DNA from 2 places in the Arthrobacter sp. PvP103 genome. Region 1 is predicted to be linked to the other one. Evidence: riboswitches for the same ligand, from Rfam matches in the RefSeq annotation. Region 1 holds a riboswitch; the other holds the start of a gene.
The links. Region 1 has a riboswitch for glycine ahead of JOE41_RS11505 (L-serine ammonia-lyase). Riboswitches for the same ligand answer to the same signal wherever they lie in the genome.

Region 2: it holds a riboswitch for glycine, as region 1 does, so the genes downstream of both, gcvP (aminomethyl-transferring glycine dehydrogenase) here and JOE41_RS11505 (L-serine ammonia-lyase) in region 1, are expected to answer to the same signal.

What each region holds. Positions count from the first base shown of each region.
Region 1 is NZ_JAFIBQ010000001.1:2,503,655-2,509,568, forward strand. Features, by position in the region: gene JOE41_RS11475 (hypothetical protein) at 1-509, shown strand, start outside; gene JOE41_RS11480 (AAA family ATPase) at 496-1,116, opposite strand; gene JOE41_RS21025 (hypothetical protein) at 1,296-1,775, shown strand; gene JOE41_RS11490 (DUF5997 family protein) at 1,788-2,192, opposite strand; gene JOE41_RS11495 (LysR family transcriptional regulator substrate-binding protein) at 2,290-3,075, shown strand; gene JOE41_RS11500 (hypothetical protein) at 3,079-3,414, opposite strand; glycine riboswitch at 3,561-3,658, shown strand; gene JOE41_RS11505 (L-serine ammonia-lyase) at 3,932-5,359, shown strand; gene lipA (lipoyl synthase) at 5,449-5,914, shown strand, end outside.
Region 2 is NZ_JAFIBQ010000001.1:3,220,641-3,226,554, forward strand. Features, by position in the region: gene JOE41_RS14895 (Dps family protein) at 1-55, shown strand, start outside; gene JOE41_RS14900 (MFS transporter) at 145-1,746, opposite strand; gene JOE41_RS14905 (TetR/AcrR family transcriptional regulator) at 1,816-2,355, shown strand; glycine riboswitch at 2,505-2,603, shown strand; gene gcvP (aminomethyl-transferring glycine dehydrogenase) at 2,806-5,658, shown strand; gene gcvT (glycine cleavage system aminomethyltransferase GcvT) at 5,670-5,914, shown strand, end outside.

The sequences.
Region 1 (5,914 bases):
GCTGGCTCCCCGCCGGCCGCTGGGCAGGCCCCGCGCTGGGGGTGCTGCTCCTCCTGGTCTTCGGCGCCTCCGTGGACCCGCTTCGGGCTGAGAACATCGACTTCGCGATTGTGGGGCCCGGCTGGCTTTCCGTGATCCTCTTTTCCGCGCTGGCCGTCCTGCACGGCGCTGTGGTGGCCGCCGTGGCCGGCGCGTTCAGCCAGCGTCTTCCCCTTCCGACCGGCCGGGACTGGAAGTACTACCTCCCGCTCGTCGGAGCCATCCTCTTCCCGCCCGCCGGCATCCTGCTCGGCATCGGTGCGCTGGTTGTCATGCTGTGCTTGTGGCTCGCGCATTTTGGCCGCGCCGGGCGGGAACCTCTGCAAACGGGTCCGGATAAAGTCCGGTCCGCGCGTGCCCTGCGGCGGGCAACAGCGCCGTCCTGGGGCGGCCGCGCGGCTCTGGGCCTGGCGGCGGTGGTTGCCTTGCCTCCCTTCGTCAGCGCAGTGACGTCGATTATTTCGCGCTGATCCGTCCAGCCCCTGTGGCTGCGCCGCCGGCTGCGCCGTTGATTGTGTCGGTGAGCGCAGCCAGCACCTCGTCCTGCGCCCCGCCGGCGTCGATGCGGACGAATCCGGCGAACTCAGGAAGGGCGCGGTACGCCTCGCCGAGGGCCGTCAGTTCCTCGAGTGTTTCGGTGTCCGTTCCCCGCAGGAGGATGCGTTTTAGGGCCTGCTCCGAACTAACGTCGAAGTGGATCACCAGGTCCGGTGCGGGAAGGCGGCGCAGCAGCCAGCGGAGCAACCGGCCGGGCGGGAGGCCCCGGACGCTGCGCAGGGCAAGCTGGCAGTACAGGTGACGGTCCATGACCACCAGGCCTGAAAAGTTGCGCGCGCGGGCGTGGGACACCAGAACGTTGACCGTCCGGATCCCGGTCTCCAGTGCATCCGCCACGCGGCGGTTGAGGTGAATTCCGGAGCGCTCCGACCACTGCGTCATGTTGCGGCGGCCGGCATGGTTGCGCAGCAACACGGCTTTGCCGCCGGCCAGGCGGGCGGCTTCCACGGCTGCGCGTGCGGCGGTGGTCTTTCCGGCACCGTCAATTCCGGTGAGGACGATTAACAGGGGGTGGCTCATTTCCTTGGGGCGGATAGTTGGTGCAGCGAAGGGGGCCGGCAGTTGATCGTTTAACGCCAGGCCGGCGCTGTTCGTCCCCCGCGGAACTTGTTTTCTGTTCGCCGTCCCGATTTCACGCGCCGTTAATGACGGGGTTCTAGCGTGGTTCTTCAGGCACCATCCGCTAGAAGGGATCCATCATGGCCGATATAGCTGCTGTGCTGGGACGGCTCTCCCCGGAAGAGCTCGACGAGCTCCGGGAGATTGGTCCCCAGGGCCACCTCACCAGGCGCCTTCTCGATGCCCTGGACAGGGCCGCCGGCGGGTCGGGGGCGGGCCGCGGCTATTACGTGCCCACGGGAAGCGTGAGTGCAACGGGCGGACCGCATCTCGTGCTGCGCAGCGATGTCTCCGCATGGCTGTTCGGTGCAGGTCCGCAGATTCCGCACGGGCACCAGGCCGCAGACCCGGCCGGTGAACCCTTGCGGCAGGAAACTGACTGGTCGGAACTGCGTCCCGGCGACAAGGTGGCGATTGTGCGGGGCAACCGCGTCACGGCGTCGGGAATTGTTGACGCCATGACCGAAGATGCCTCCACGGTGTGGGTCCTTTTCGAAGGCGTGGCGCCCCGGCGAATGTTCCACCGAGGCGATCCGGACGACCTTCGTCCCGTACATTAAGCCGTCAGGGCCTTACTCGGCCTTGGCACGGGCTTTCTTGGCGTCCTTCTTGGCGGCCTCGTCCTTGACGCGCTGTGCTTCGGCGCGGACTGCAGCGTGCGTGGAGCGTTCGGCCACCAGCCAAGCCGGGGGAGCCTGCAGCAGCGCGGTGATCTCCGCCGAGGTCAGTGCTTCCTCGACGCCGCCGCGGGCCAGGCCGCTAATGGAAACGTTCAGTTTCTGCGCCACCACCGGGCGGGGGTGCGGGCCGTTGCGGCGGAGCTCGGCCAGCCACTCCGGCGGGTTGGCCTGGAGCTCGGCGAAATCGGCGCGGGTGATAACCGAATCCTGGAACTCCTGGGGTGTTGCGGGCAGGTAGATGCCAAGCTTCTTGGCAACGGTGGCCGGCTTCATGGACTGGGAGTTTGCAGAGGTCATACTTCAAGGGTATCCGGCGGACCGCCTACAAGGCACCAGAGCAGCACCAAACAGCACCAGCAGGGCTCTCCCGCAGCTCTGGCGGTACTGTGAACGTGTGTCCGCTGAAGAAGAATCCCCGCAAGCATCCGCACCCGCTGAACCGGAAGGGCGCGTGCTGCGCTTCGCCTACGTTGCCGGAGTAACGCCGGGGAAGTGGATCAGGCGCTGGGAAGAGCGGATGCCGGATGTTCCGTTGCAGTCCTTTATGTCCGACGACGGCGCCCAGCTTTTGGTCCTCCGTGACGGTTCCGCCGACCTCAGTTTCGTCCGCCTGCCGGTGGAGCGTGAGGGCCTGAACGTGATTCCCCTGTATGAGGAGCAGCCGGTGGTGGTTGCTCCCAAGGGACATGAGATTTCGGTGTTCGAAGAGGTGGCGCTGGCGGACCTTGCCGCAGAGACCTTTCTGGATGTGGCGGAGCTCGGCGGCCCGGAAGCTGCTTTGCAGGTGGTTGCCTCGGGTGCCGGGCTCGTGATCCTGCCGATGTCCGTCGCCCGCCACTTCAACGTCAAGGACACGGTGGCGCGGAAGCTCACCGGCGCACCCACCACACAGATCGCCCTTGCCTGGCCCAATGAGGCCACGCGTGAAGCGACGCGTGGGGCCGGGGATGAGGCGGCGGACCAGGCAATGGATGAAGTGATCGAGGAGTTCATCGGGATTGTCCGCGGACGGACCGCCCAGAGCTCCCGCCAGCCGTCGGCGAAGGTGGAGCCGCCCAAGAAGGAACCGAAACCGGACCGGCGGGGAACCGGCGTCAAAAAACCCAAGGTGGCCCAGCGATACGCTCCCAATCCGGACAAGGGCCGCGGCAAGGGATCGCGCAAGAAGGGCAAGCGCTAGGGCTTAGGCGGTGCAGGCATCCTTGAGCGCGGTGACGGACTCGGCGGGAACCTGATCGCCCGCCTCGGCGATCTGGCGTAGCGGAGTGGTGATCTCGGCCGGCACGCCGGCGGTGTCGGCCCCGGCCACGAGGCCGCCCAGCAGTTCCTTGTCCTTGACGCTGACAAGCCCGTCCTCCACGAGCGCGCACACCTGTCCCTTGACCTGGTCGGCGGCTGCTGTGGCAACTTGGGAGGCGCCGTCGCTCACGGCCTTTTCGGCTGCGTCCTGGACCTGCCCGCAGCCGGTCAGTACAACGATGAGGGCAGCAGCGGACAGGGCGGCGAGGCGGGATTTCATGGTTCCAGCGTAGCAAGCGGTGCCTCGGCCACCGACGGATCCCTCCCGTCAGCGGCACGAATGACCCATATGACGTGACTCTGTTGCGTGTCGTCCCGGCAACAGATAATGTGTGAGCCGTGTCACCGACAAGTGATACACGCTTTTGATCTGCGGCGGGAGAGTCCTGCCGGTACGTTCAGCAGGCGCCGTAGGAGCAAATCCTCCCCAGGAATCTCTCAGGCCCACGTACCGCCGCGGCGAGGCAACTCTGGAAAGTAGTCCGGTCCCCGGGCTCACCGACGGTGCAAGCGGCACGCTGTAACAGCAGGGTCCGCGGAAACTCTCAGGTCAAATACAGAGCGGGGAGGAACCCGAATCAACGTGGCGCCCTGCGCCACCTGAATTATGGAGTTCCTCTCGTGACGATTCAGCCGTCCTCTTCCACCTTTGCAGGCCGCCGCATCTGCGTGTCCTGCCGCCCCAGTGCGCGTCCCCAGTCCGCCCCGCAGCGCCTGGGCAGCTAAGGAACCCGGCCATGGCTGTTGGTGTCTTTGATCTTTTTTCCATCGGGATTGGGCCTTCGAGTTCGCATACGGTGGGTCCGATGCGGGCTGCGGCGGTGTTCGCCGGGGAGCTGAAGGCTTCCGGTGCCCTGGAGAGGGTGGCCGGGCTGCGGGTGGATTTGTATGGTTCGCTCGCCGCGACGGGGCACGGTCACGGGACGATGACGGCGATCCTGCTGGGGCTGGAGGGGTTCCATCCGGAGAAGATCCTCCCGGCCGAGGTGGAGGAGCGGCTGGCGGCGATCGCGGAGTCCGGGATGCTGCGGCTGGCCGGTGCTGTTGATGGTGCCGGGGTGGTCCTGCCGTACGGGGTGAAGGATATGGTGTTGCGGCCGTTGACCATCCTGCCGCGGCACACGAACGGGATGACTTTCACTGTCACGGATGCTGGCGGGGAGGTGCTGCATGCGGCGACGTTCTTCTCGGTGGGCGGGGGGTTTATTGTCCGTGAGGGCGAGGAGGACGCGGCGCAGCAGGAGTTGGAGGAGTCGAAGAAGGAGTTGCCGCTGCCGTTCCGGACTGCGGCGGAGCTGCTGGGCCGGTGCCAGTCCAAGGGCCTGTCCATTGGGGAGATCATGTTCGTCAACGAACGCGCCTCCCGGTCCGAGGCGGAGATCCGGGAGGGGTTGCTGCACATTTACTCGGTGATGGAGGAGTGCGTGGCGGTGTCCCTGAAGCGTGAGGGGCTGCTGCCCGGCGGGCTGAAGGTCCGCCGTCGTGCGCCGGACTGGCACGAGCGTTTGCTGAAGGAGAACCGGGGCCAGGACCCGGAGTACCGGGATCCGAAGTACTGGCAGGAGTGGGTGAACCTGATCGCGTTGGCGGTGAACGAGGAGAACGCGTCCGGCGGCAGGGTGGTCACGGCGCCGACGAACGGGGCGGCCGGGATCATCCCGGCGGTGTTGTATTACGCGTTGCATTTCGCGCCGGGCATGGACCGGGCCAGCCGGGAGGACCGGGATGATGTGGTGGTGAAGTTCCTGCTCGCTGCCGGTGCGGTCGGGGTGCTCTATAAGGAACAGGCGTCCATTTCGGGGGCGGAGGTGGGCTGCCAGGGTGAGGTGGGTTCGGCGTCGTCGATGGCCGCTGCGGGCCTGGCCGAGGTGATGGGCGGGACGCCGCAGCAGGTGGAGAACGCGGCGGAGATCGCGATGGAGCACAACCTGGGGCTGACGTGTGATCCGATCGGCGGGCTGGTGCAGATCCCCTGTATCGAGCGGAACGCGATCGCGGCGGCGAAGGCCATCAATGCCGCGAAGATGGCGCTCTGGGGCGACGGCACGCACCGGGTGTCCCTGGACGAGGTGATCGTGACCATGCGCGAGACCGGCAGGGACATGTCCTCCAAGTACAAGGAAACCGCCATGGGCGGCCTCGCCGTCAACGTCGTCGAATGCTGACTCCCTAGCCCGACCGGGACGGCTCCAGCAACCCCTCCCGCACCAAAATTTTGCCGGACTACCGGCGCACGCACAAAGGAAAGAGAACCATGACACTGGCACCAGAAGGCCGGAAGATGCTGCGTATTGAGCAGCGCAATGCGGCTACTCCGGTGGAGCGTAAGCCGGAGTGGATCAAGGCCAAGGTCCAGATGGGCCCGGAGTTCGTCCAGCTCAAGAACCTGGTGAAGAAGGAAGGCCTGCACACCGTCTGTGAAGAGGCCGGCTGCCCGAACATCTTCGAATGCTGGGAAGACAAGGAAGCCACTTTCCTGATCGGCGGCTCCGAATGCACCCGGCGCTGCGATTTCTGCCAGATCGATACCGGCAAGCCTTCACCGGTGGACATGTTTGAGCCCACCAAGGTGGCCCGCTCGGTCCAGGCCATGCAGCTGCGCTACGCCACCGTGACCGGCGTGGCCCGGGACGACCTCGCCGACGAGGGCGTCTGGCTCTACGCCGAGACCGTCCGCAAGATCCACGAACTGAACCCGGGCACCGGCGTCGAACTCCTGA
Region 2 (5,914 bases), 720 kb from region 1:
GGGCGCGGAGAACATGAAGGCCTCCGCCAGCGTGACCACCCCCGACGGTAAGTAAGACCGCATTACGTCAGCCCGGCACCGGATGATTCCGGTGCCGGGCTTTCTGTTTGGCGGGTGCGGGCGGAGGATGGCGGCCCGCCGGCGCTAAGAGGCCTTGGGCACTCCGCGGAGAACGACGGCGACGAGCGTTGCCGCTCCCGCCATCAGTACCAGCCCGATGGAGGCCGTCACGTGGACGCCCGATTCAAACGCGACCCGGGCGGCGGACGTCAGGGCGTCCGCCAGCGGTGCGGGGAGCGAATGGGCGAGTTCCATGGCCCCGGCCAGGGTTTCCCGGGCCTGTGTGACCCCCTGCGCGGCGCCGGCAGGGCCGGCGGCTGCGATGCCCTCCGGTAGGACCAGGTTCCGCTGGTAGGACGCCGTCAGGATCGAGCCGAGGACGGCCGTTCCGAGCAGTGAGCCAATCTCGTAACCGGTCTCCGAAATGGCCGCTGCCGCACCCGACTTCTCCGGCGGGACCGACCCCAGTATCAGGTCGTTGGAAATCGTTTCGGCTGCTCCCACGCCGAGGGCCAGGACCAGGAGTGCGCCCAGCAGGATGGCCGGACCGCCCGAGTGGTCCCCGAAGGCCACCATGAAGTAGCCGGTGGCGCTTAGGGAAAGACCTCCGGCCACCACAAAGCCTGGCCTTATTGTCCGCACCAGCGGGACCACCACCAGGCCGGCAACCACGGTGGCAACCAGCGCCGGGATCATGGCAATTCCGGCCTCCGTGGGCTGCTGGCCCTCCAGCAGCTGGAGGTGCTGGGCAAGGAACAGGATGAAGCCGTTGAAGGAAAAAAGCGCCAGGACATTGGCCGTGATGGCCGTGCTGAAGATCCTGTTTCCAAAGAGGCTGATGTCCAGTAGGGGGCTAGGCAGCCTCTTCTGGCGCCGGATGAAGGCGTAGCCCATGAGGAGTCCGAAACCGATGGCCGCCGCCGCCGCCGGGCCGAAGCCCTCCGTTGCCAGCGACTTGATGCCGTAGACCAAGGGAACCATTGTCACCAGGGAGAGGACGATGCTGGCGGCATCAACGGCTCCCGGGCTGGGGTCCCTGGATTCGGGAATCAGGGCCGGACCAAGCAGCAGGATAGGCAGCATGATGGGCACGGCCACCAGCAGGATTGCGCCCCACCAGTAGTGCTCCACGAGCCAGCCGCCGAAGATCGGCCCCAGCGCGGCACCACCCGAGAACCCTGCTGCCCAAATTGCGATAGCCAGACGGCGCCGGTTGGGGTCCGGAAAGATGTTCCGGATCAGGGACAGGGTGGAAGGCATGAGCATCGCACCGAAAAATCCAAGCGCTGCGCGGCCGGCAATGAGCCATTCCGCGCTGGGGGCGAATGCCGTTGCTGCGGAGACGGCGGCAAAACCGGTGCTGCCGATTAGCAGGAGCCGGCGGCGGCCGATCCTGTCGCCGAAACTGCCCATGGCGACCAGGAGGCCGGCCAGGACCAGGGGGTAGGCGTCGATAATCCACAGCAGCTGAACGCCGGTGGGGTCGAGGTTGCTGGCGATGGCGGGCAGTGCGAACGTCAGTGCGGTGTTGTCCACGGCGACCAGCAGAACCGGGAACATCAAAAGCGCGAGGGCCAGCCAGTCGCGACCCGGCCTGGGGCCGGTGGAGCGGCTGCCGATAGCGGCGGGCGCTGCGGAAGTGAGGCGCTGCGTGGCCGGCGTCGAAGGTGACTGCGAGTTTCCCATGAAGATAACTGTACCGTCTGGACGGTATAGTTAAGAAACGAGCCCGGACCACCGGGCATGATAGGAACCATGGCCAGAAAACCCGTTGCCCGCGAGGCTGTGCTCGACGCCTTTGAATCCCTGCTGATCGAGGTGGGTGAACGCGCCGCGACGCTGGATGCCGTGGCCCGGCGAGCAGGGGTTTCCAAGGGGGGTCTCCTGTATCACTTCCCGAATAAGGAAGCCATGATTTCTGCCCTGCTGGAGCGCATGGACCGGCTGGTCGCCGGGGATTTGGACGCCATGGCCAAAGCTCCGGAAGGCGCCGCGGTCTACTTCATCAAGTCCTCCCTCTGGGCGGACACTCCGCTGGACCGGGTTTTTGTGGCTGCCACCCGGCTTGCCGAAGTGGCGCACAAGGAGACGCTGCACCGCTTCGCGGCCGTCCAGGGGAGCTGGCTGGAACTGCTGGCCGGGGACGTTGGTCCGGCCATGGCCAAGGCCGTGCTGTACATGGGTGACGGCCTCTACTTCAATGCCATGCTGGCCAGCGGCCCCGGCGCCGCCCCGCCCGAAATGAGCGGCGACGTCGACAGCCTGCTGGCAGCCGTCGAACGGCTTCGCGGCTGACAGCGCCACGAGGGCGTGGGTCTGCCTTCCGGGACCGTCGCGATTCGGGCCGTAACGCGCCGTCGGACTGGCTGCGGAGTTTGCAGACTGGACCTGCGCGTAGGACAATTGACGCTGTGACTGTTGTCACCGCTAACTAAATATGCCTTTGATCTGCGGCGGGAGAGTTCTGCAAGTAGGTACAAGCAGGCGCCGTAGGAGCAAACCCTCCCCAGGAATCTCTCAGGCCCATGTACCGCCGCGGCAAGGCAACTCTGGAAAGCAGCATGCTGTCCGTTTGTGTCCCAACCCAGTTGGGGGGCAAACCAGGACACGCCATGCTCACCGACGGTGCAAGCGGAGCTGTGCGAGAGCACGGTCCTGCGGAAACTCTCAGGTCCAATACAGAGCGGGGAGGAACCCGGACCACTGCGGCGTACCCTGCGCCGCCATTAGTAATGGAGTTCCTTCGTGACGGTTAGTTCAGCCTCCACCACCTTCGTCGACCGGCATATTGGCGCCCGCCGCCAGGCCGACATCGACACCATGCTCAAGTCCGTCGGCTACGACACCGTGGACTCGCTGGTAGACACCGCGGTCCCCAAAGACATCCGCCAGGAAGTCGCCCTGACTTTGCAGGACGCCCTGAGCGAGGTCGAAGTACTGGCCGAGCTGCGCAAGCTGGCTGCCAAGAACAAGACGGCCGTACAGATGATCGGCCAGGGTTACTACGACACGGTGACCCCGGCGGTGATCCGCCGCAACATCCTCGAGTCCCCGGCCTGGTACACCGCCTACACCCCCTACCAGCCGGAAATTTCCCAGGGACGCCTTGAGGCACTCCTGAACTTCCAGACCATGGTCCAGGACCTCGTGGGCCTGCCCATCGCCAACGCCTCCCTCCTGGACGAAGCCACCGCCGTGGCTGAAGCAGTCCTGATGATGCGGCGTGCCAACAAGAACAAGGCCGCCCATGACGGCAAGACGGTCCTGGACGCCGATGTCCTGCCGCAGACCATCGCCATCGTCAAGGGCCGTGCCGAGGCGCTCGGCTTCGAGGTTGAGGTGGCGGATCTCTCCAAGGGGCTTCCCGACGGCGACATCAACGGCATCGTGCTGCAGCAGCCGGGCGTGTCCGGCCGGGTGTTCGACCACGCCGCCGTCATCGCCGCCGCCAAGGAACGCGGCGCACTGGTCACTGTGGCGGCTGACCTGCTCTCACTGACCCTGATCACCCCTCCGGGTGAGCAGGGTGCGGACATCGCCGTCGGCTCCACCCAGCGCCTGGGTGTGCCGCTGTTCTTCGGCGGTCCGCACGCCGCCTATATGGCCGTCCAGAAGGGCCTTGAGCGTTCCATGCCCGGCCGCCTGGTGGGTGTGTCCAAGGACAACGCCGGCACCCCGGCCTACCGCCTTGCCCTGCAGACCCGCGAGCAGCACATCCGCCGCGAAAAGGCCACGTCCAACATCTGCACCGCACAGGCACTGCTGGCCATCGTCTCGTCGATGTACGCCGTCTACCACGGCCCTGACGGACTGAAGTCCATCGCCGAGACCATCCACAAGAACGCCCGCACCCTGGCGGCATCCCTGCAGGGCGCAGGCCTCGAGATCCTGCACGGCAGCTTCTTCGATACCATCACCGTCCGCGTCCCGGGCAAAGCAGCTGACATCGTCGCCGCAGCCGAAGCCAAAGGCATCAACCTGCGCGGCATCGATGCCGACACCGTCGGCATCTCCGCTGACGAAACCACGACGCCGGAAACCGTCGCCGCCGTTGCCGCCGTTTTCGGCGCCGAGGTTGCCTCCGACGACGCAGGCTTCGCCCTCGACGCCGCCGTCGAACGTTCCTCGGACTACCTGCAGCACCCGGTCTTCAACACGCACCGCTCCGAAACCCAGCTGCTGCGCTACATCCGCAAGCTCTCGGACCGCGACCTCGCCCTGGACCGCACCATGATCCCGCTGGGGTCATGCACCATGAAGCTGAACGCCACCGCCGAGATGGAAGCCATCTCCTGGCCGGAGTTCGCCTCCATCCACCCCTTCGCCCCGGACTCCCAGACCGAAGGCTGGCGTGAGCTGATCGACGGCCTGGAAGCGGACCTCGCGGAGATCACAGGCTACGACCAGGTTTCCATCCAGCCGAACGCAGGCTCCCAGGGCGAGCTCGCGGGCCTGCTGGCGATCCGCGGCTACCACCTGTCCCGCGGTGATGACCAGCGCAACGTCTGCCTGATCCCCGCCTCGGCGCACGGTACCAACGCCGCGTCCGCCGTCCTGGCCGGCATGAAGGTGGTCGTCGTGGCCACCGCCGCTGACGGCACGATCGACCACGCCGACTTCCAGGCGAAGATCGAAACCCACAAAGACGTCCTGTCCGCGATCATGATCACGTACCCGTCAACGCACGGCGTATACGACGCCGACGTCCGCGAAATCTGCGACTCGGTGCACGCAGCAGGCGGGCAGGTCTACGTTGACGGCGCCAACCTGAACGCCCTGGTGGGCCTGGCGCAGCCGGGCAAGTTCGGCGGCGACGTGTCCCACCTGAACCTCCACAAGACCTTCTGCATCCCGCACGGCGGCGGCGGACCGGGCGTCGGCCCGGTTGCGGCCAAGGCCCACCTTGCGCCGTTCATGCCGGGCGATGCCAACAAGGCAGCCCACGAGGACGGGCACGGCGTTGCGATCTCCGCTTCCCGCTTCGGCTCCGCCGGGGTGCTGCCGATCTCCTGGGCCTACGTAAAGCTGATGGGCGGCGCCGGCCTGACCGAAGCCACCAAGTCGGCCCTGCTGGCGGCGAACTACATCGCCTCCCGCCTGAACGAGTTCTTCCCGGTGCTGTACACCGGCGAAGGCGGACTCGTGGCGCACGAGTGCATCCTGGACCTGCGCGCCCTGACTGCCAAGACGGGAGTCACCGCGGAAGACGTGGCGAAGCGCCTCATTGACTTCGGCTTCCACGCCCCCACGCTGGCATTCCCGGTTGCCGGCACGCTCATGGTGGAGCCCACTGAGTCCGAGGACCTCGTGGAGATTGACCGCTTCATCGATGCCATGATCACCATCCGCCAGGAAATCGACCAGGTTGCGAACGGCGACTTCACGGTGGAGAACTCCCCGCTGCGCAACGCACCGCACACCGCGGCCGCCGTCGTCTCCTCCGACTGGAACCGCGAATACCCGCGTGAGCAGGCCGCCTTCCCCGTCCACCACCTCAAGCAGGACAAGTACTTCCCGCCCGTGGGCCGCATCGACGGCGCAGCAGGGGACCGCAACCTGATCTGCTCCTGCCCGCCCATCGAAGACTTCGAAAACTAAGGATTCCCGCGATGACTGAGAACTACACGGCGCTCTATGAGGAGCACAAGAAGCTCGGCGCGTCCTTCACCGATTTCGGTGGCTTTCAGATGCCCCTGAAGTACTCCTCCGAGCTGGCCGAGCACCACGCCGTCCGCAAGTCTGCCGGACTGTTCGACCTCTCCCATATGGGCGAAGTCTGGGTCACCGGCCCGGACGCCGCAGCCTTCCTGGACTACGCCCTGGTCGGCAAAATTTCCGCCATGTCCGTGGGCAA